2 linked regions of the Nitrobacter winogradskyi Nb-255 genome follow. Each later gene encodes a partner of the first gene's protein in a complex. Links are inferred from orthologs where the notes say so. Each region holds a gene or a part of one and is shown on either strand. Other genes may lie near its edges. The genes, in order: xseA and NWI_RS03290.

The links.
Region 2: the proteins of xseA (region 1) and NWI_RS03290 are in contact, whole or in part, in a cryo-EM structure (PDB 8TXR), measured with the Escherichia coli proteins. The link is inferred for Nitrobacter winogradskyi Nb-255 from one-to-one orthologs.

What each region holds. Positions count from the first base shown.
Region 1 is NC_007406.1:2,774,656-2,785,737, reverse strand. What follows is about bases 5,940-8,777. They hold xseA (exodeoxyribonuclease VII large subunit), read right to left. Parts: upstream 8,253-8,777; coding sequence 6,627-8,252; downstream 5,940-6,626. Other genes in these bases: purD (phosphoribosylamine--glycine ligase), read left to right, coding at 8,334-8,777; NWI_RS13285 (DUF2093 domain-containing protein), read right to left, coding at 6,246-6,473; lpxK (tetraacyldisaccharide 4'-kinase), read left to right, coding at 5,940-6,228. Also shown: NWI_RS13320 (DUF6101 family protein), read right to left, coding at 1-394; NWI_RS13315 (TldD/PmbA family protein), read left to right, coding at 679-2,067; NWI_RS13310 (3'(2'),5'-bisphosphate nucleotidase CysQ), read left to right, coding at 2,054-2,881; NWI_RS13305 (DUF4170 domain-containing protein), read left to right, coding at 2,943-3,194; NWI_RS13300 (lysophospholipid acyltransferase family protein), read left to right, coding at 3,191-3,925; NWI_RS13295 (3-deoxy-D-manno-octulosonic acid transferase), read left to right, coding at 3,930-5,222; more of lpxK, read left to right, coding at 5,215-5,939; more of purD, read left to right, coding at 8,778-9,614; NWI_RS13270 (nucleoside deaminase), read right to left, coding at 9,624-10,070; NWI_RS13265 (pseudouridine synthase), read left to right, coding at 10,347-11,082. UniProt on the Escherichia coli protein: Bidirectionally degrades single-stranded DNA into large acid-insoluble oligonucleotides, which are then degraded further into small acid-soluble oligonucleotides.
Region 2 is NC_007406.1:709,360-721,041, forward strand. What follows is about bases 3,539-6,389. They hold NWI_RS03290 (exodeoxyribonuclease VII small subunit), read right to left. Parts: upstream 5,165-6,389; coding sequence 4,913-5,164; downstream 3,539-4,912. Other genes in these bases: dxs (1-deoxy-D-xylulose-5-phosphate synthase), read right to left, coding at 3,539-4,445; NWI_RS03295 (histone deacetylase family protein), read right to left, coding at 5,262-6,191; NWI_RS03300 (enoyl-CoA hydratase-related protein), read right to left, coding at 6,273-6,389. Outside these bases: ATP-dependent Clp protease adapter ClpS, read right to left, coding at 1-41; NWI_RS03275 (class I SAM-dependent RNA methyltransferase), read right to left, coding at 172-1,440; NWI_RS03280 (TlyA family RNA methyltransferase), read right to left, coding at 1,433-2,188; more of dxs, read right to left, coding at 2,517-3,538; more of NWI_RS03300, read right to left, coding at 6,390-7,040; NWI_RS03305 (acyl-CoA dehydrogenase), read right to left, coding at 7,371-9,149. UniProt on the Escherichia coli protein: Bidirectionally degrades single-stranded DNA into large acid-insoluble oligonucleotides, which are then degraded further into small acid-soluble oligonucleotides.

The sequences.
Region 1 (11,082 bases):
GCGCGGGTTCGCGCGTGTCGTCGGCGAGTTGCGGAAGCGCGAGGACCTCGCTCCAGGTTTGCCACGCTGCGGCGCATTCGCCGGCGTCCTCGGTCACGAGAAGAGGAATGGCGAGCGACGGATCGCGGTGAAGCAGCACCAGCGCCCGGCCATGGGAGGTGTCGCGCACGGTGACGCCGATGAATTCGCTGACGCGTACGCTGATCGTCATTTTCATGCCGCGCACCGCGCGATGCAGCGTCACGCGCTCGCGATGAAGTTCGATCTGCCGGATGCCGCCGTCGGCGCGGCTGTCGTTCGCGGCAAAACTGACTGGCAGTGAAAGGGGGTCGAGCCGCAGACTGCGGCTCGACCCGGCGGGATTGATCCCGCTGATTGCTGTTTGACGCCTCACGGCTTTAGTCTCCCCCGCCGGAATTATGTTCCCGGTCGATGGGTGAGAGCTTGCCAGAGCGCGGTCCGGATCTGCTTAAAAAGGCTGGTTAATCGAAGGTATTCCGCCTGCGATTCGCGCACATGATTGACAGACCCTTGGCCGACATGCTTGACGGGTCCTTGCCGGGGCGCGGATAATCTTTAATACCGCTTCATGGAATGCTTGAAGTCCGCGTAAAATAAGCACCTCTCATGACGGACCAGCCTTTTGGCGGGTCCTGTCGAAGACCCTGGATTTTGTTCGTGAACTCTTCACCAAATTCGTCGCCGGAATCCGTCGCATCCGACCTCTTCGATCAATCCGCGCTCAGTGAACTCGCCGGGCGGCTGGTCGAGGCCGCGAAGCGCGCGGGCGCGGATGCCGCGGATGCAATCGCCGTGCGGGGCATTTCGCAAGGTGTCGAGGTTCGCGACGGCCGCGTCGAGGAATCGGAGCGGTCGGAGGGCGATGACGTCGGACTGCGCGTGCTGGTCGGACGGCGGCAGGCCACCGTCTCGACCAACGATATCGGCGGCGACAATGTCGCAAAGCTTGCCGAGCGCGCGGTCGCGATGGCGCGTGTCGCGCCCGACGATCAGTATGTCGGGCTGGCCGACCCGTCATTGCTGGCGCAAAATTTCCCCGACCTCGATCTGCTCGATCGCGTGATGCCGTCGACGGCGGAACTCGAGCGCCGCGCGGTCGAAGCCGAGGCGGCGGGTCTGGCCGTCAAGGGCGTGACCAAATCCGGCGGCGCGTCGGCCTCTACCGGCATCAGCGGCATGGTACTGGTGACGAGCACCGGCTTCCACGGACGCTATCTGCGTTCGAGCCAGGGCGTCTCGATGATGGCGATCGTCGGTGACGGCACCGGCATGGAGCGCGATTACGATTTCAGCTCGGCGCTTCATGGATCCGATCTCATGCCCGCGGCTAGCATCGGCCGCAGCGCGGGCGAACGGGCAGTCGCGCGCGCAGGTCCGCGCAAGGTTGCGACCTGCAAGGTGCCGGTGGTGTTTGATCCTCGCGTAGCGGGCTCGCTGGTCAGCCATGTCGTGAGCGCCGCCAACGGCGCGGCGGTCGCGCGCAAGACCAGCTTCCTGAAGGATCGGCTCGGCCAGCAGCTCTTTGCCAAGGGAATCCGGATTATCGACGATCCGTTGCGGGTGCGCGGACTGCGCTCGCAATCCTTCGACGCCGAAGGGGTCGCGACGAAGAAGCTCGCGGTGATCGACGACGGCGTCCTGACGTCATGGCTCCTGGATTCAGCGACCGCGCGCGAGCTCGGGCTGACCACGACCGGCCATGCCCACCGTGGCGTCTCATCGTCGCCGTCGCCGGGACCGTATAACTTGCACCTTGAGGCGGGAGAAATGACGCCGCGCCAATTGATCGCGGAGGTGGAGCAGGGTTTCTACGTCACCGACCTGATCGGCTCCGGCGTCAATGGGGTGACCGGCGATTATAGCCGCGGCGCTTCGGGATTCTGGATTGAGAACGGCGAGATCACCTATCCGGTCAGCGAGATCACCATCGCGGGTCATTTGATCGAGATGTTCAAATCGCTGACGCCGGCCAACGATCTTACGTTCCGCTACGGGACCAACGCGCCAACCGTCCGCATCGAAGGGCTGACGGTTGGCGGGCGCTGACGATGCAGACAGCCGAGCCGACCTTTTGGCGCGCGACCGCGCTCTGTTGATCGATACGGTGCGTGAGGCCGGATTGCTGGCGCTGGCGATGCGCCGCACCAAACTGTGGACCTGGACCAAGGGAGTGTCGTCCCCGGTGTCGGAGGCGGACATCGCGGTCAACGATCTCATTGCGAGCAGGCTGGGCGCGGTTCCGGATTACGGCTGGTTGTCCGAGGAAAGCGCCGACGATCTTTCGCGGCTCGGCAAGAAGAGGGTGTGGATCGTCGATCCGATCGACGGCACGCGCGGCTATCTTGCCGGCCATGACGAATGGTGCGTCAGCGTCGCTCTGGTGGAGGATGCCTCGCCGCTGCTCGCCGCCGTGTTCGCGCCCGCCACCGACGAGTTTTTCATTGCCGCGCGCGGGCAGGGGACGACCTGCAACGACCTGCCGGTCCAGGCGACCGGTGGTGATGATCTGGATTTTTCGAAGATCGCAGGACCGAAACCGCTTCTGGAAAAACTCGACCTGCGTCCGGGTGATGCCGCCCTTCATCCGAGGATCAGTTCGCTGGCGCTGCGGCTGTGCCGCGTGGCGGGGGGCGGAATCGATGCCGCTTTTGCAGGTGGCCAGAGCCACGATTGGGATATCGCCGCGGCCGATTTGATCGTGCATGAGGCGAATGGTAAAATGACCTCTCTCGCCGGCGAGCCGGTGCTTTATAATCGTGCCGAAGTGACCCACGGCGTGCTGGTCGCGGCCGGCCATCCTCGCCACGCGCGCATTCTCGCGCATGTCCGGGACGTTCGCGGCCGTAGGGCCGGCTGCTGACTTTGGATGGTGCCTGGATGGTGTTTGCCTGACGGCCGGCGGCATAGTAGGACAACGCGTGATGCCGTCAGACAGTCCGCCCCAGCAATTGCTCCATCTCGTGATCGGAGGCGAACTGACCGATCTCGCGCATACGGCCTTCAAAAACCTCGATGAGGTCGAGATCGTCGGCCTCTATCCGAATTACGCGTCAGCCTATGCCGCCTGGAAAGCGAAGGCGCAGCGGACGGTCGATAACGCCCACACGCGGTATTTCATCGTCCATCTCCACCGGCTGCTTGATCCTGGTCAAGACACGAAGACCGACCTTTGAGAAAACTGCTTCGCAATCTGCTGCGCTCACGCTGGTTTCAGCAGTCCGCGGGCCTTCTGGCCGCGGGCTTTTTATGGCTGGTCTGGCGAACCAACAGGTTCAGCTACGATCCCGAGGATGTATACGACATCGTCGAGCCGCAGATGCCGGTGATCCTCGGGTTCTGGCACGGGCAGCATTTCATGACGCCGTTCATCAGGCGGGCGCACCATCGCGGCAAGGTGCTGATCTCGCGGCACCGCGACGGCGAGTTCAACGCGCTCGCCGCGGAGCGGCTGGGGATCGAGACCATTCGCGGCTCCGGCGATCACGGCTCGGCGTTCAATCGCAAGGGGGGCGTCGGCGCCTTCAAGGAAATGGTCCGCGCGCTGGAGGAGGGCTACAACGTGGCCCTGACCGCCGATGTGCCGAAGCGCTCGCGGATCGCCGGTCTCGGCATTATCATGCTGGCGCGTGAATCCGGGCGGACCATCATGCCGTTTGCAATGGCGACGAGCCGCTTCATCCGCCTGAACAACTGGGATCGCACGACGATCAACCTGCCGTTCGGGCGCGGCGTTCTGGTTGGCGGTGAGCCGATCTCGGTTCCTTCGGACGCAGATGCGCAGATGATGGAGATGCTGAGGGCACGGCTGGAGGCGACATTGAACGATGCGACGCGCCGCGCTTACGCGAAAGTCGGCCGGCCCCAATTCGAGGCCGGTCCCGAATACGAGGCGGGCCGTGCCTAACCGGATGCCGGCGACGCTGCGCCTCTACCGCAGGCTGGCTGTCGCTGCCGGGCCACTGGCGCCCCTGCTTCTGAAACGGCGTTTGAAACAGGGCAAGGAAGACCCGGCGCGTATCAATGAGCGCCGGGGCGTCGCCCGGCAGCCCCGACCCGCGGGCCCGCTGGTCTGGATCCATGGGGCCAGCGTTGGCGAGGTGCTGGCAGCCGCCGCGCTGATCGAGCGGCTGCGCGCGCTTGATATCGGCGTTTTGGTCACGTCGGGTACGGTCACGTCGGCAGCCGTCGCCGCGAAGCGGTTCCCGCCGGATATCATTCACCAGTATATCCCCTACGACTCGCCCCGCTTCGTGGAGCGTTTTCTCGATCACTGGCAACCCGGTCTTGCGCTCTTTATCGAGTCGGACCTGTGGCCGAACCTGATTCTGGCTGGCGCGAGCCGCCGTGTACCGATCGTGCTGATCAACGGGCGGATGTCGCGTCGTTCATTCCCGCGCTGGCGGCGGGCTTCCCGAACGATCGGGGCGTTGTTGAGCCGGTTCGATATCTGCCTTGTCCAGTCGGAAATCGACGCGGAGCGCTTCACGGCGCTCGGGGGGCGCAACGTCGTCATCACCGGCAACCTCAAGCTCGACGTCCAGCCGCCGCCGGCCGACGAGACCAGGCTGGAACGATTGTTGTTCGTGACCCGCGGCCGTCCGGTCGTGGTGGCGGCCTCGACCCATCCGGGCGAGGAAGAAATACTGCTCAACGCCCATCAAACGCTCGTGCGTGATTTTCCGTCGCTGCTGACCGTGATCGTTCCGCGCCACCCCGATCGGGGCGAGGCGATCGCCCGGATGGTCATCGCTTCCGGCGCGCAGGCGGCGCGGCGCTCGCTGGAGCAACTGCCGACGGCGAGGACAAACATCTATATCGCCGACACCATCGGCGAAATGGGATTGTTCTACCGTTTGGCGCCGATCGTTTTCATGGGCGGCTCCCTGGTGCCGCATGGCGGCCAGAATCCGATCGAGGCGGTCAAGCTCAAAGCGTCGATCGTGCATGGACCGCATGTCTTCAATTTTCCGGATGTCTATGGCGCGCTCGACAGCGCGGGCGGCGCGTGCCGGGTCGACGACGGCGATGCGCTGACGAAGCAGCTTGGCTACCTTCTCAACGATTCCGCCGCGCGCGACGCCACTGCGACGGCGGCGTCTCAGGTGGTGGAAAAACTTGCCGGTGCGCTCGATCGCACGCTGGCCGCGCTCGAACCGTATCTTCTGCAGTTGCGGCTTGAACGACGGGCGGCCGATGCGTGAACCGGCCTTCTGGCGCAGGCCATCATCGTTGCTTTCGCGGTTGCTGATACCCGTTGGCGCGCTTTACGGCGCGATCGCCGCGCGGCGGCTGTCACGGACGGGTCTGCGCGCCGGGGTGCCGGTGATCTGCGTCGGAAACTATCATCTCGGCGGCGCGGGCAAGACGCCGACCGTGTTGGCGCTCGCCGGCATTCTCCGTTCGCTCGGCGAAACGCCGGTCGTGATCAGCCGCGGCTACGGCGGACGGCTGCGCGGCCCGGTGCGCGTCGATCCGGACCGGCATGCGGCTGCCGATGTCGGAGACGAGCCCTTGATGATGGCGCGGACGCTCCCCGTGATCGTGTCGCGACAACGGGCGGCGGGCGTCGCGCCGGCGCGCGCGCTGGGCGCCAGCGTGATCCTGATGGATGACGGCTTCCAGAATCCGACGCTCGCGAGGGATATCTCGCTGATCGTGATCGATGGAGATCGCGGCCTGGGCAACCGGCGGATTTTTCCGGCGGGACCGTTGCGGGCGCCGCTGCCGCCGCAACTCGCTCGCACCGATGCGCTGGTGATCGTCGGTCCTGGTTCCGCCGCGGACGACATTGCGGCGAGCATCGAGGCGCGGGGAGGGCCTGTCTTGCGGGCGCGGGTTGTCCCGGATGAGGCTTCGGTTGCGGCTCTTCGCGGCAGGCGCGTCCTGGCCTTTGCCGGAATCGGCGATCCCTCGCGATTCTTCCGCGGTCTTCGCGCCTGCGGCGTCGATGTGGCGGCGGAGCGGGCGTTCGCCGATCATCATCCGTTTTCGCAACGCGACGTGGCCGCGCTGCAGTCCGCCGCCGAGAAGGATGGTTTAACGTTGGTGACGACGGAAAAAGATCTGGCGCGGCTGCGCAACAATGAAAACATTGCCGCATTCGCGCAGGCCGTCGCGCCTTTCGCGGTCACCCTTGCGTTCGACGATGAAACGGCGCTGCGGTCGTTCCTGATGGATGGGATCGCGAAGGTACGGCGGCTGGACTGATCGAAAATCGCTCGATTTCAGTCTGAGCTTTTGAACGCACCCGGGTAATGGCGCTGCAACACCGCGCTCGGGAGAGCGTAAGCCTCCTGCAAGTCGACGCTCCAGTATTTCAGCTCATCGAGCGGAATGCGGGCGTCGGTGACGGCGCAACGGACATAGGTTCCCGGCGAGATCACCCGGAAGTCGCCATCGAGATACTGTGCGCTCGCCTCGCCCTGTCCGGATTGACGAAATTTATTCAGCACTGCTTTTCTCCAGGGCTGCTCGACGCGTTTTCTCGACGCGGACCGGATCCCGCTTCGCTCGAAAACGCTATGGTTAAACCATCGGCTTGACGAAACGCCATCCGGCCGCCTTTCGGATCTTGACCTCATCATAGCATACCGGACCCGGTTTATTCAGAACAGACTTCCCTGGCCGGCGGGCTTGGCGGCGCGCTTGCGGGAGACCGGTTTGGGCTCGCTCGTGGGACCTGACCTCGGCGGGTTTGATGATGTCGCTGCGGTTTGATCGGTGTCGGAGGTGACGTTCACCTTTCCGTCGGCGAATTCCAGCGTGAGGCGCGCGCCGGAACCGGCCGCCGTCGCGCTTCGCACCGCCTGTCCGGCGTCGTCGCGAACCAGTGCGAAGCCGCGCGCAAGCACGCCGCGATAGGAAAGCGCCGCCAGCAACTGGCCCGAATGGGTGATGCGCGCCTCATGACGCCGCAACAAAGTAACGAGCGCCCGTCGCGCGCGCTCGGCCAGTCGCCTTGTCCGTTCGTTGTCACGCGCGATTCGATCGCGCTGCGCCTGTACGTTGGCTACCCTCGACGCCCTGAGCCTGACGGCCAGTCCCGCGAAGCGGTCGCGGCGGTGACGCAGCATGACCTGCGTGCAGTGTGCGAGCCTTGCACCGGTGGCGGCGACCGACTGTTTTGCATGCGTAATCTGCGCGTGCAGCACGCGCAACGTGAGCCCGCCGGAAATCCGCGTGAAACGGCGGTGATGAAGGTGCGTGCTTGCGCGCAAGGCGCGCGGCAACGCGGCGGCGGCGTTGTCGAGCTTCTGGCGGGGGATCGCGAGCAGTTCACCGGCTCCCGGCAGCGCGCGGGCGGCGGAGCGTAATTCGGTGCGCCGGTCGTCATGACCTCGCTTCCACGCCACCAGGGCGCGGGCGGCGAGGTCTGAGATTTCGATCGCCAGATCAGACCGGACCGGCACGGCCATTTCGGCGGCGGCGGTCGGTGTCGGGGCCCGCTGATCGGCGGCGAAATCGATCAGCGTTACGTCGGTCTCGTGCCCCACCGCCGAGATCAGCGGGATCATGCTGCCGGCCGCGGCGCGGACCACGATTTCCTCGTTGAAAGACCACAGGTCTTCGAGCGAGCCGCCGCCACGTGCGACGATCAGCAGGTCGGGACGCGGAATGGGGCCGCCGTCCGGGAGTGCATTGAATCCGTCGATGGCTGCGGCAATCTGTTCCGCCGAGCCTTCGCCTTGCACCCGCACCGGCCATACCAGCACGCGGCGAGGAAACCGGTCCTCCAGCCGGTGCAGGATGTCGCGGATCACCGCGCCGGTCGGGGAGGTCACCACCCCGATGACCTCGGGCAGCCAGGGAAGCAACTGCTTGCGGGCTTCATCGAACAGCCCCTGTGCCGCGAGCTTCTTCTTGCGTTCCTCCATCAGCGCCATCAGCGCGCCGATTCCGGCTGGCTCGATCGCCTCGATCACGATCTGGTATTTCGACGAGCCCGGATAGGTGGTCAGCTTGCCGGTGGCGATGACCTCCAGGCCCTCCTGCGGCTTGAACCGCATCCGGCCGTGGACGCCTTTCCAGATCACCGCCTCGATCTTGGCGCTCTCGTCCTTCAGCGCGAAATAGCAATGGCCCGAGGCGTGTGGCCCGCGAAAGCCGGAGATCTCGCCGCGCACCCGCACATGGCCGTAGGCGTTCTCCACGGTGCGTTTCAACGCCGAGGACAACTCGGAGACGGTATATTCCGGCGCGTTCGCCAAAAGCTGTGCTGGGTTTGCGGGCATCAGCCTCACTTCTGTTGCTCGTCCGCATTACCATGCTAAACCGCTCCGAAACCACCGGAAAGGCTGGATCGGCGCTCGTACATGAACATTCTTTTGCTTGGTTCCGGCGGCCGCGAACATGCGCTGGCGTGGAAAATCGCCGGCTCGCCGCTGGTGACGAAACTCTGGTGCGCGCCGGGCAATGCCGGGATCGCGCGCGAGGCCGAATGCGTGGCGCTCGACATCGCGGATCATGCCGCGGTGATCGGGTTCTGCAAAGCCAGCAAGGTCGATCTGGTGGTGGTCGGTCCGGAAGCGCCGCTCGCCGCGGGCATTGTCGATGATCTCGCGGCCGCGGGCATCAAGGCGTTCGGGCCGGGCAAGGCCGCCGCGCAGCTCGAAAGCTCGAAAGGCTTCACCAAGGACCTGTGCCGCGACAACGGCGTTCCGACAGCGGAATATGAACGCTTCAGGGACGCCGGAGCGGCGAAGGACTATATCCACGCGCACGGCGCGCCGATCGTCATCAAGGCCGACGGGCTTGCGGCCGGCAAGGGCGTCGTGGTGGCCATGACGCTGGACGAGGCGCTGGCGGCGGTCGACATGATGTTCGAGGGCGGCTTCGGTGCCGCGGGCGCTGAGGTCGTGGTCGAGGAATTTCTTCGCGGCGAGGAAGCGTCGTTCTTCGCGCTATGCGACGGCGAACACGCGATGCCGCTGGCGACCGCGCAGGACCATAAACGGGCGTTCGACGGCGACGAGGGCCCGAACACCGGCGGCATGGGCGCCTATTCGCCCGCGCCCGTGATGACTGACGAAATGTGCCGCCGCACCATGGATGAGATCATCGTTCCGACATTGCGCGCCATGCGTGAGAAGGGCGCGCCTTTCAAGGGCGTGCTGTTCGCCGGGCTGATGATCACGGAACAGGGGCCGAAGCTGATCGAATACAACGTCCGCTTCGGCGATCCGGAATGCCAGGTGCTGATGCTGCGGATGAGGGGCGACATCGTGCCGGCGCTGTTCGCCGCCTGCGACGGGCAGCTGAATCATTTCAGCATGCGCTGGTTTCCCGATCCTGCGCTGACCGTGGTGATGGCGGCGAAGGGCTATCCCGGCAGCTACGCGAAGGGAACGCGCATCGACGGAATAGACGAAGCCGCCAAGGCCGGGGGCGTGGAGATTTTTCATGCTGGCACGAAAGAGGAGGACGGGCGCATTCTCGCGAGTGGCGGTCGCGTCCTGAACGTCTGCGCGCTCGGCAATACCGTCGCGGAGGCGCAGGCCCGCGCGTATGAGGCCGTCGATCGCATCACATGGCCCGAGGGCTTCTGCCGTCGTGACATCGGCCTGCGCGCGGTGGCGCGGGAGAAGGGCGAATAGAAGCGGATTTCATCGTCGCGCCTTGAAGAAATCCCGCAGCAGCGTCGCCGCCTGGCTTTCGCCGACGGACGAGTACACCTCCGGCCGGTGATGGCAGGTCGGCGCGGCGAAGAATCGCACGCCGTACTCCACCGCGCCGCCTTTGGGGTCGCTCGCTCCATAGTAGAGCCTGCGGATCCGCGCGAACGAGATCGCGGCCGCGCACATCGTGCAGGGTTCGAGCGTCACATAAAGATCGCAGCCGGTCAGCCGCTCGCTGCCGAGGACGTGCGCGGCTGCCCGGAGCGCCAGAACCTCGGCATGAGCGGTCGGATCGCGATCGGTCAGGGTGCGGTTTCCCGCGGCGGCGATGATCTCTCCGTCGCGCACGATCACGCAGCCGATCGGCACTTCGCCCGCCTGACCGGCCTTTTCGGCGGCTTCGAGCGCCATGTCCATGAAAGAGGGTGTGGTCATGTCTCGTATCCCGGCGCATGATCCGCCAGAATGGAAGCGGTTCGGCGATCGGATCATGCGCGATATCAATATCCTGGAGCGCGATCGGGCGAAAAGGCGGTATCCGCTTTTCCTGATCGCGCTCCGGCGCGAACCCTGTTAAGAGGCGCGCTCTAGCGTTTTCGAGCGAAGCATGTCCTCGGGCTTGACCCGAGGACGGAATCCGGTTCGCGTCAAAAAAACGCGTCAAAACATCAAAGACTCTAGTCGGCCCTTGTGCCCGTAGCGAGATCATTCATGCCCCGCGATAATGACGATGACAATGCGCGCCCGCGTGGGCGGCGTGATCGGCCTTCCGGCGGCAAGGGTAAACCCAGGGGCAGGTCGGGCGCGCCGCGCGGTCCGGAAAAGAAGCTTGCCAGGCGCGGCTTGGCTGGCAAGTCCGATACCGGAACGTCCGAAAGAGGTGATGGTGATAAGCGGCCCTATGCCGGCAAGTCCGATGGCGCGAAGCCTTCCGGCAAGAAGCCCTATGCCAGAAAGCCCCATGCTGGCGCGGGCAAACCTTACGCGGGCAAGCGAGATGGCGGGACCGCGCGGCCTCGGTTCAATCGCGACGACGGCGGCGAGAAGCGTCCCTACACGCCACGCGGCGAGGGTTTTCGGAAAGACGGCGACCGTCCGCAGCGTGCGCGGCCGCAAGGTGACCGGCCTTATGGCGCGCGTCCGCCGCGCGAGGGTGGTGGCGAGAAGCGTCCGTATACGCCGCGCGGGGATCGTCCCTTCGGTGACAAGAAAACGTTTTCACGCGGTGGACCCGAGCGTGGCTCGCGCGGACCGCGCAAGGAGTTCGGCGACCGCGAGGGGCGTAACAGGGGCGACGAAAAGCCGTGGCAGAAGCGCGACGCCGGCCCGCGCGATGATCGCCGCGGGTCGCGACCGTCTCGTGACGGTGCGGGGCGTCCACGATTTTCGAAGTCACGCGAGGATCGCGTTGAGCGAGCTGCGGGCGCCGATCGCGGTCCCCGCAAGT
Region 2 (11,682 bases), 2.1 Mb from region 1 along the record:
GTTTCGGCCTTTATTCGCGGCTTGATGGCGATATCGCTCATGTCGGCTGCCCTTGGAGCATGCTTCTGATTGAGTCATTTGACGCGTTTTCCCCGCGAACCGGTGGTCATCTCCGGGGTAAACCCCGCGGACATGCTTCTCGGGAGCGCTATGGGTTTTCACGGCTGAAGCTTAACGCCGGCGCACGAATTTCGCGACCAGTTCGACATGCGCCGAATGCCGGAATTGGTCGACCGGCGTCACGGCCTCCAGGCTGTAGCCGCCGTCGACGAGAATGCGCGCGTCGCGCGCAAACGTCGCCGCGCTGCACGACACCGCGACAATGACGGGAATCCTGCCGGCGGCGAGTTGTTTGCTTTGCGCCTCCGCGCCCTGTCGCGGCGGATCGAATATGGCGGCGTCGATGTCGCGCAACTCCTGCGCCATCAGCGGACGGCGGAACAGGTCGCGGGACTCCGCCTTGATCGGCTTCAGTCGGGAGGCGGTGTCCGCGGCCTTTTGCAGCGCCGTCACCGCCGCCGCATTACTGTCGAAGGCCGCGACCGGCGCCCGCATCGCGAGCCGCAACGCGAACGGGCCGACTCCGCAGAACAGATCGACGATGCGCCTGGCCTTGCCGCAATGCACGGCGACCAGCGCCGCCAGCGCTTCCTCGCCTGCCACGGTCGCTTGCAGGAACGAACCCGGCGGCAGGACAAGCCGGGCCGCGCCGATCTCGATCATGGGAGCCGCGCGCATCAGCACCAGTTCGCCGTGGCGGGTCAGCCGCGCCAGCCGATGCGCCTCCGCGAGGCGCGAGAGTGTCGCGATCAACGCAGGCGGCAGTTGCCCGGAACTGCGAACGTCGACATCGAGGCCATTGCGGGTCGCGGTCATCTGGATATCGAGCGGCTTGTTCGCAGGCTTCAGCGCCACCGCCAGTTCACGCGCGGCGTCAATCGCGCCGTGAAGGGCGGGGTCGAGCACCGGGCAGGCGTCGATCGGCACGATGGCATGGCTGTTCGGCGCGGCGAAGCCCACGCGCAGCTTGCCGCCGTCGCTCCGGGCATGGAGGGTGATCCGCCTGCGGCCGGCGCCGTGAGCGTCGATAAGTTCGTCCACGTCACAATCGATGCGGGCCTGCGCCAGCGTGTCGATCACGATCCGCCGCTTCCAGGCGCGGTAGGCCTCCGGCCGCCAGTGCTGGATCGCACAGCCTCCGCATGCGCCGAAGTGAGAACAGAACGGAGCGATTCGGTCCGGGCTCGCTGCCTCGATGCGGAGGAGGCGCGCGCGGCCGGCGTGGCCGTCGAACGGTTCGATCTCTACGGTTTCTCCGCCCAGTGCGTAGGGGACATGGACGTTGCCGCTATCGGTCAGGGCGACGCCATCGCCGCGATGGCCGACGTGATCGATGGTCAGGCGCTTCGTGCCGCCGGTCTGGAGTCTGGGTTCAGCCACGGCGGGCGCCGAGGAAGAATTCGATGTTGCCGTCGCCGCCCCGGATCGGGGACGGGAAAATCTCGATATGGCTGCACCCCAGGGTCGACGCGAAGGCGGCGATATCGTCGCACACCGCCCGGTGCACCGCCGCGTCGCGGACGATGCCTTTCCTGATCGCGGCGCGCGGCGCCTCGAATTGCGGTTTGATCAACGCCAGCAGGTGCATCTGCGCCGCCGCCAGCGCCAGCGCCGCCGGCAGGATGGCTTTCAGCGAAATGAAGCTTGCATCCATCACCACCACGTTCGGCCGCTGCGGCAGCCGTTTACCTTCCAGCGAGCGGATATCGGTGGACTCCATCGATACCACCCGGGGATCGCCGCGCAGGCTCGGATGCAGTTGATCGTGGCCGACATCGACGGCGAACACCAGCGCCGCACCCTCGCTCAACAGCACTTCGGTGAAGCCACCGGTCGAAGCGCCGACATCAAGGCAGACATGGTCCTCGATTTCGACCGGATACGCCGCGAGCGCGCCGGCGAGTTTCACGCCGCCGCGCGATACGTAGGGGTGCGCGGGTTGCGCCTCGATCGCGGCGCTGACGTCAACCGCCTCGGAAACCTTCGTCACCGGCTTTCCGTCGGCGGTCACGAACCCGGCCTCGATCGCGGCTTGAGCCCGCGCCCTGCTCTCGAACAGGCCACGCTCGACCAGCAGGACGTCGGCGCGCTTGCGGGCGCGGGGTTCGCTCTTTTCGCGGTTCGCCATGGTGATCTCAAACCCTAGAGTTTCGCTTCTGATTGAATCAGAAACGAAACTCCAGATTAGTGTTCTGACGCGTTTTCTTCACGCGGACCGGTGTCCATCCTCGGGTCAAGCCCGAGGACATGTTTCGCTCGAAAACGCTATAAGGCCGGCCGGAAACCGCTCCGATGCGCGCCGATGATGTAGCCAGCCTTCATCGCGAAGAGTGCTTGCGACGAAGCTATTCGGTCGGGTTTTCACCGGCCGCGCCGGATTGCCTGGCTCGGCGTAAACTCGGCAAGCGCCAATTTTATCGCGCGCTTGCAATGACGGCGAGCGTATCAGGTGGTGCTCACGCCAGCTTGACGGTCTCGGTGTTGACGTCCTTGCCGAGCGCCTCGAATACCTTGGCGACGATGCCCTTGGCGTCCAGCCCGGCGCGCGCGTACATCGCGGTGGGGGTGTCGTGGTCGAGAAACTCGTCCGGCAGGATCATCGAGCGCACCCGCACCAGGCCGCCGTCCAGCGCGCCGTTGTCCATCAGCGTCTGCATGACGTGGGAGCCGAATCCGCCGATCGAGCCTTCCTCGATCGTGATCAGCACGTCGTGCTCGCGCGCGAGCTTCAAAGCCAGATCGACGTCGAGCGGCTTCATGAAGCGGGCGTCGGCGATGGTGGTGGACAGGCCATGCGCGGCAAGCTCGTCGGCCGCCTTTTCGCATTCGGCGAGGCGGGTGCCGAAGGATAGCAGCGCGATCTTGCTGCCCTGACGGACGATGCGGCCCTTGCCGATCGGAAGCGGAACGCCGACTTCCGGCATTTCCACGCCGCGGCCTTCGCCGCGGGGATAGCGTACCGCGCTGGGGCGGTCGTTGATCGCGACCTGCGTCGCCACCATGTGCACCAGTTCGGCCTCATCGGCCGCCGCCATGATGACCATGTTCGGCAGACAGCCGAGAAAAGCGTTGTCGAACGAGCCGGCATGTGTCGCGCCGTCGGCGCCGACGAGGCCGGCGCGGTCGATGGCGAAGCGCACCGGGAGCGACTGGATCGCCACGTCGTGCACCACCTGATCGTAACCGCGCTGCAGGAATGTCGAATAGATCGCGCAGAACGGCTTGAAGCCCTCGGTGGCGAGACCGGCGGCGAAGGTCACCGCATGTTGCTCGGCGATGCCGACATCGAAGGTGCGTTCCGGGAACGCGTTGTTGAAGATGTCGACGCCGGTGCCGGACGGCATCGCCGCGGTGATGGCGACGATCTTGTCGTCCTTCTCCGCTTCCTTGACGAGGCTTGCGCCGAACACGTTCTGATAAGAAGGCGCGTTGGGCTTGGATTTGGACTGCGCGCCGGTCGAGATGTCGAACTTGACCACCGCGTGATATTTGTCGGCGGCGGCCTCGGCGGGCGGATAGCCCTTGCCCTTCTGGGTCACCACGTGAACCAGGATCGGGCCGTTCTCCATATCGCGGACGTTCTTCAGCACCGGCAGCAGGTGGTCGAGGTTGTGGCCGTCGATCGGGCCGACATAATAGAAGCCGAGTTCCTCGAACAGCGTGCCGCTGTTGGTCATGAAGCCGCGTGAATATTCCTCGACGCGCTCGGCGCGGTCGGCGATCATTTTCGGCAGGTGCTTGCCGAGTTGCTTGGCGGCTTCGCGCAGCGAGCGGTAGGTTTTGCCGGAATAGAGCCTGGACAGATAGGCGGACATCGCGCCGACCGGCGGCGCGATCGACATGTCGTTGTCGTTGAGAATGACGATCAGCCGCGAGTTCATGGCGCCGGCATTGTTCATCGCCTCATACGCCATGCCCGCGGACATCGCGCCGTCGCCGATCACGGCGATGACGTTGTTGTTGCCGCCGGAGAGATCTCGCGCCACCGCCATGCCGAGGCTGGCCGAGATCGAGGTCGAGGAATGCGCGGCGCCGAACGGGTCGTAGTCGCTTTCGGTGCGCTTGGTGAATCCGGACAGGCCGCCGCCGGTGCGTAGCGTGCGGATGCGGTCGCGCCGGCCGGTCAGGATCTTGTGCGGATAGGCCTGATGGCCGACATCCCAGATGAGCCGGTCACGCGGGGTATCGAAGATGTAGTGGATCGCCGTGGTTAGCTCGACCACGCCCAGACCTGCGCCGAAATGCCCCCCCGTCACAGACACCGCGTCGATGGTCTCAAGGCGCAACTCGTCCGCCACCTGCCGGACCTGCTCCACCTTGAGCTTGCGCAGGTCGGCGGGCGTGCGGATAGTGTCAAGGAGAGGGGTGCTACTGAAATCGGTCACTGCGACATTTCCAATTTGACATGTTCGGAAGCGGCGAACGCACGCTGGTATTTTAACGCAGCAGACGTTCAAGAGCCGTGAAAGCTCCCGAACCGAGAAGCTTGAATCCGAAGTTTAACGGAGGCTCCGGCGGAGAATTGTGATATAGGTCACTATCTATCGGATCTGGTCGTCCAATCATTTTTGCAAGCTGCTTGAAGCGCTTACTCCGCTTTTGCGCCGGCCTGCCGGGCCGGTGGGCGTTGTTCCAGAAGCATTTACACTAAACCCGCCGCCAAAGCCAACGGGCAGCCTCCTGTTGAGTAGGGGAGACTCTGCGGCGGGTTCAAGAGTTCCTGAACCGCGCTGGGGGAATATCAAGGTGGCCCGGAGGGACGCCAGGGCTTTTGGCCTTCCGAACCCTCGCGAAATTCTAAAAAAGATAATCCATTCAAAGGGATTTCAACCCATTGAACCGGCGCGCGGTCTTACCGGACGTCGAGCGGCTCGGTGCCTGTGACATGGCCGGACGCATCCGTGGTGATTTTCTCCACCCTGGCTTCCGCCCGGCGCAGCAGTTCCTCGCAGCGCCGTTTCAGGGCTTCTCCGCGCTCATAGATCGCGACCGACTCCTCGAGCGCGACCTTACCGTCCTCCAGACGCTTGACGATCGTTTCGAGTTCCTCGATCGCAAGTTCGAAGGAAAGCGTGTTCACGTCAGCGGGGACATTTTCGGCCATCTGGTTTTTCCGGCTGGGCTGTTCGGGCGGATATTTGCTTGGGCGGACTATGAGGCTTCGCTGGATTATCGCGGCACACGGACTATTACGACCAGTGTCACGCGCCCATCAGAGCGGCGACATGAGCGGCCACCGACTCCCCCAAAGCCTTCAGATCATAACCGCCCTCGAGCACCGAGACAATTCGGCCGCCGGCTGTCGCGTCCGCGACATCCATCACCTTGCGGGTCACCCATTCGAAGTCGCTCGCGGCGAGGTTGAGGGTCGCGAGCGGGTCGCGGCTGTGCGCGTCGAACCCCGCGGAGATGACGAACAGTTCGGGCGCGAATTTCCTGAGCCGGGGAAGGATGAGGTTCTCGAACGCGGCACGAAACCTGGCCCCGCCGTCGCCGGACGCCATCGGCGCATTGACGATGGTGTCGTGATCGCCGCGTTCGCTGCTGGCCCCGCTGCCGGGAAACAACGGCATCTGGTGCGTCGAGCAGTACATGACCGACCTGTCGGCCCAGAAGATATCCTGCGTGCCGTTGCCGTGATGCACGTCGAAATCCACCACCGCCACGCGGTCGATCCCGTGCTTGCGCTGGGCGTGCCGCGCCGCGATCGCGGCCTGATCGAAAAGGCAGAAGCCCATCGCCCTGCCGGTCTCGGCATGATGTCCGGGCGGACGCGTGGCGACGAACGCGTTGCTCGCATGGCCGGCGATGACGGCTTCGGTCGCAGCGATCGCGCCGCCGACGCCGCGCAGCGCCGCCTCCCAGGTCCCCGGCGACATCGATGTGTCGCTGTCGAGATAAATCAGACCATTCTCCGGCGAGAGATGCCGGAGTTCCGCGATGTAATGCTCGTTATGGCAGAGGGCGACTGAATCCAGCGATCCCTGCGGGGCTTCGCCGCGCGCCAGATCCTTGAAGTGATCCGCGGTCAGCACCTCATCGATGGCACGTATCCGATCCGGCCGCTCCGGGTGACCGGGCGGCGTCAGATGATCGAAACTGGCGGCATGGGTGAGAACCAGCGTGGTCATGAGGTGTCCTGGCCGCCGCGCAGGCATCGCACGGCAGCGAAAGTCAATGTACCGGGTTGCGCCGGGTTCCGAAAGTCCGCGTTATCGCTTCTTGCGCGCAAAGAATGCCTCGAATGCGGCAATCGCTTCTTCCGAGCGCAACCGCTCGCTGAACAGACGGCTTTCCAGATCGATCCGGCGCGTCAACTCCTCCGGCGGGGTTTTCAGGAGCTTGCGGGATAGCGCGACGGCCTCCGCCGGCAGTGCGCAGATTTCCCGCGCAACCTTTTCGGCCTCGGCCCCGGCCTCGCCCGCCGCGACCACGGCATTGACGAACCCCGACTCGCGAGCCTCATTCGCGCTGAGCGTGCGCCCCATCACCAGCATGGCGAAGGCGCGCTGATATCCGATCGATCGGGGCGCGAGCAGGCTGGATGCGCCCTCCGGCACCAGGCCGAGGTGAATGAAAGGGGTCGAGAACGTCGCCGAGTTGGCGGCGAGCACGTAGTCGCAGTGGAACAGCATGGTGGCGCCGATGCCGATGGCGATGCCTTCCACCGCCGCGATCAGCGGCTTGGCGTTCCGCGCCAGCGCGTAGAGAAATTTCACGGCGTCGGAAGCGGCAGGCGCGACGTCCTCATCGCCGGACGTGCCGTCCTTGAGGAAATCGTCGAGATCGTTGCCTGCCGTGAACATGCCGGAGTCGCCGGTGATGACGATGCAGCGGATCGCCGGATCGTTCTGCGCGCTCTCGATGGCGTCGCTCATCGCGCGATACATATCGCGGGTGATAGCGTTCTTCTTCTCGGGACGCCGCATGGTGATGACGCGGGTGGCGTCGTTGTCGCTGACTTGGAGATGGCCTGTCATCCTGTGCTCCGAGGCTGCCGGCGGGAACGGCATCCGGCATGGCGGTTCACGGTAGGCGAAGTCCTGAATCCGAGCCACCTTGGAATCGAACCTGCCAGAGTCCTTCACCGTTTCATGTGGAAGCGGTGACGGACTCTATCTTTACGTTTTAATGCGTTTTCTTCACGCGACAGGTCATCCACTTCGCCGGAAAATGCTCCAGCGCGGGATGAGGAAAAGTGTGTAGCGGTTTTCCGCCGCATCCCGCTCTAAATATTGGGAATCGATCACGTTTATGGTTTTGGATCGATTCGATCCAAAACCATAAACGTGATCTAGCGTCGCCGGAACTCACGCCAGCAGAACCGTGTCGGCGCCGTTCACGGCGTCTGCGCCGTCGATCACAGTGCGTTCCAGCGCCGGAGCCTGCACGGCGATGGTCTCGGCGAAGAAACGCGCCAGCGTGACATAACGGCGAGGGTCGCCGAATTCCGCGCTGGATTCGCGCGCCGCGAGCGCTTCCTCCGCGAGCTTGCATCCGCCGAGCGTCGATCCGAACAGGCGCAGATAAGGCGTGGCGCCCGCCAGCGCATCGTTAGGCGACGATTCGAGCCGCTCCAGCAGCCATTTGCCCGCGCGTTCGAGCGACCCGAGCGCATCGCGCAGTCTCTCGCCGGTCGTGCCGAACGCGGGATCGTTCGAGGCTTCCACGCGCTTGACGGTGTCCGAGAGTTCGTCGAGCAGCGCCGACACCGCCGCGCCGTCATCCGCCGCAAGCTTTCGCGTCACCAGGTCGATCGCCTGGATGCCGTTGGTCCCCTCGTAGATCGAGGTGATGCGCGCGTCGCGGTAGTGCTGCGCCGCGCCGGTCTCCTCGATGAAGCCCATGCCGCCGTGGACCTGAATGCCTAACGATGCGACCTCGTTGCCGATGTCGGTCGAAAAGGCCTTTGCTATCGGCGTCAGCAGCGCGCCGCGTGCGGCGGCGGCCGTGCGCACGTCGGGATCGGCCGCGCGCGCCGCCATATCCAGCGAAACGGCGGTGGCGTAGCAGATGGCGCGGGCCGCGGCGGTGAGCGCGCGCATCTGCATCAGCATGCGCTTGACGTCGGGATGGGCGATGATGGGGCTCATGCCGTCTGACGTGCCGGCGGCGCGGCCCTGCCTGCGCTCCCGCGCATATGCGAGCGCCTGCTGGCTGGCGCGTTCGGCGATGCCGACACCCTCGAGGCCGACACAGAGCCGGGCCTGATTCATCATCGTGAACATGCACCGCATGCCGCGATTTTCCTCGCCGATCAGATAGCCGATCGCGCCGCCGTCATCGCCCATGGTCATGGTGCATGTCGGCGAGCCGTGGATGCCGAGCTTGTGCTCGATGCCGCTGGCGTGGATGTCGTTGCGCGCGCCGAGCGAGCCGTCCGCGTCGACGAGGAATTTCGGAATCAGGAACAGGGAAATTCCCCTGGTGCCGTCAGGCGCATCGGGCAGTCGCGCAAGCACGAAATGCACGATGTTGTCGGTCATGTCATGGTCGCCATAGGTGATGAAGATCTTGGTGCCGAAGATCCGATAGCTGCCGTCGGATGCGCGCTCGGCGCGGCTGCGCAGCGCGCCGACGTCCGAGCCCGCCTGCGGCTCGGTCAGTTGCATCGTGCCGGTCCATTCGCCGGACACCAGCTTTCCGAGATAGATGGTCTTCAGCGTGTCGCTGCCATGCGCGGCGAGGGCTTCGACCGCGCTCAGCGTCACCAGCGGGCACAGGCCGAAGGCGGTGTTCGCCGCGCTCCAGATTTCGGTGCAGGCGGCGTTGATGGCAAGCGGCAGGCCTTGTCCGCCGAAATCCTCCGGTCCGGAGACTGCGTTCCAACCCGCCGCCGTCCAGCGCCTGTAGGCATCGGCCCATCCCGGCGCGGTCGTCACGCGGCCGTCTTGCAGCCGCGCGCCGTGCCGGTCGCCGGCGCGGTTGAGCGGCGCCAGCACGTCGCTCGCGAAACGGCCGGCTTCCTCCAGCACCACGGTCGTTATTTCGGCATCGAAATCACCGTAATGGCCGGCCTCGACCGCGGCCCGGAGCCCGGCGCCGTCGAGAGCGAGGAGCATGTCGCTGATCGGTGCGCGATAGGTCATGACGGTGCCTCGCGAGCAAGTGCCTGACAGAAGGACGGCCTGTCAAATTGTGAGCCATGAGCGGTCTTTCCACGAAACCGCGCGGCTCTCAACCTTTTCAGGCGGGGCGGGATGTGGTCCGTCTAAGGGGCGCGCTCCGGTTTGGGGCGGTCATTCCCATGAAGGGAGGGCGGATTGAACCGGGTCAAACCGCTGTCGAGCGTCTCCGGCCGGTTGAAAAGGCAAGGCACTATCTGTAGATCGTCGGGACTCGAGTGTTCGCGAGACCATGGTTCGTGCATTTCGGGCCGTTGGGGCGTAGCCAAGCGGTAAGGCAGGGGATTTTGATTCCCCCATTCGGAGGTTCGATCCCTCCCGCCCCAGCCATCCGGTCCGATACTTAGAGAATTTCTTCTTTTGCGGTTTCGCGAGACCCGAAGCGCGGCTAAACGGCAGATGGGTGGCGGGCGGCGATCATCCCTACGCGCGATCTTCCCACGCGACTGGCTGCTCAAGCGGCTTTCCGAACAACCGGACGTGACCTTGCGCGCTGCTCGCGGAGCTGGCCGAGCCAAGGTCAGCTATTATGTGGTGCGGCGATTCTTCGAGCACGAAGCCATCAGCTTCAAGAAGCCCGCGCGCCGGCGAACAGGATCGTCCCGACGTCGCGCGGCGGCCGGCGCAAAAGTATCAGGCTGATCGCCATTTCGACATCCGATGGAAGCAGTTAAAAGGCAGATTGAGTTCATGCGCGATGGCTCTCGACAGCCTGTTAACAACCGACTTCCGGCATGGCGTTTACGGTGTTGAAATTATCCGCCCACGCGACAGTGGACGGACCGGTTAATTCCGGGAAGCTGCAGCTTGTGCAAGTTTGTCCGCCGTCAGGGCTCTTGAGACAGTTTAGGGGTTTTCGGGAAGGGAGGATTTCTGGATCATCGCAGCCAATTTGGAGCGCAGATGAGACAGAAATCCGGGCCGGAGAAAGCACCGGCAGAGCAGGTCGTGAAGGACATCCGCCGGGCAACGCGCCGGCAGTTCTCGGCTGAAGAGAAGATCCGCATCGTGCTGGAAGGCGTGCGCGGCGAGGAGAGCATCGCCGAGCTGTGTCGGCGCGAGGGGATCGCCTCGTCGATGTATTACGGCTGGTCGAAGGAGTTCCTCGACGCCGGCAAGCGCCGTCTCGCTGGTGACACGGCCCGCGCCGCGACGTCGGACGAGGTGAAAGAGCTGCGCCGTGAGGCGCAGGCCCTGAAGGAGGCCGTGGCCGATCTCACCCTGGAAAACCGCCTGCTGAAAAAAAGCATGCTCGCGGATGGGGAGGACGACACATGAGGTATCCTGCATCCGAAAAGGCCGAGATCATTCGCCTGGTCGAGGCCTCGCATCTGCCGGCACGGCGAACCCTGGACAAGCTCGGCATCCCGCGCGCCACGTTCTATCGCTGGTACGATCGCTATCTCACCGGTGGGATCGAGGCTCTGGCCGATCATCGCTCGCGGCCGGATCGTGTCTGGAACCGGATTCCTGACCCAATCCGGGCCGAGATCGTCGAGCTGGCGCTGCGCGAAACGGAGCTGAGCCCGCGCGAGCTGGCGGTGCGCTTCACCGACGAGAAGCGCTACTTTGTCTCGGAGGCGTCGGTATATCGGCTGCTGAAGGCTCATGATCTCATCACCAGCCCAGCCTATATCGTCATCAAGGCGGCGTCTGAGTTCAAGGACAAGACGACAGCGCCCAACCAGCTCTGGCAAACCGACTTCACCTACCTGAAGATCACGGGTTGGGGCTGGTATTATCTCTCGACCGTGCTCGACGACTTCTCCCGCTTCATCGTCGCCTGGAAGCTCTGCGCCACGATGCGGGCGGATGACGTCACCGCCACGCTCGATCTGGCTCTGGCGGCATCGGGGCTCGACCAGATCACGGTCGCGCATCGGCCGAGGCTGTTGAGCGACAACGGCGCCTCATACATCTCGGCCGAACTCGCTACCTGGCTCGACGGCAAGGGCATGAAACACGTTCGCGGCGCGCCGTATCATCCCCAGACGCAGGGCAAGATCGAGCGCTGGCATCAGACCCTGAAGAACCGCATCCTGCTGGAAAACTACTATCTGCCCGGCGACCTTGAACGGCAGGTCGCGGCCTTCGTCGAGCACTACAATCACGGCCGCTATCACGAGAGCATCGATAATCTCACGCCCGCTGACGTCTACTTCGGCCGCGGGCAGACCATCCTCACCGAACGCGAAAGGATCAAACGCCAGACCATCCACCAAAGACGCTTGCAGCATCACCTGCAGGCCGCCTAACCTCAAACCCAGATGAGCCAGAACCTCCGTTCCCGTGACCCCGGAACAGTCTCAATTCATCTGACGACGGACAGAGCGCCTTGAAGCGACTTCGGACTGCCGCAACACTTTATTGCTCGAAGGTTTATACTGCGATGGTAGCGTAATGGCGTCCGGAAGCAAGGGATCGTTGGTAAGGCGTCGGAGCACGAATCTGGCTTACAGGGGCCGATAGGGAAAGGGATGCTTGCGGCGCTCCTGCT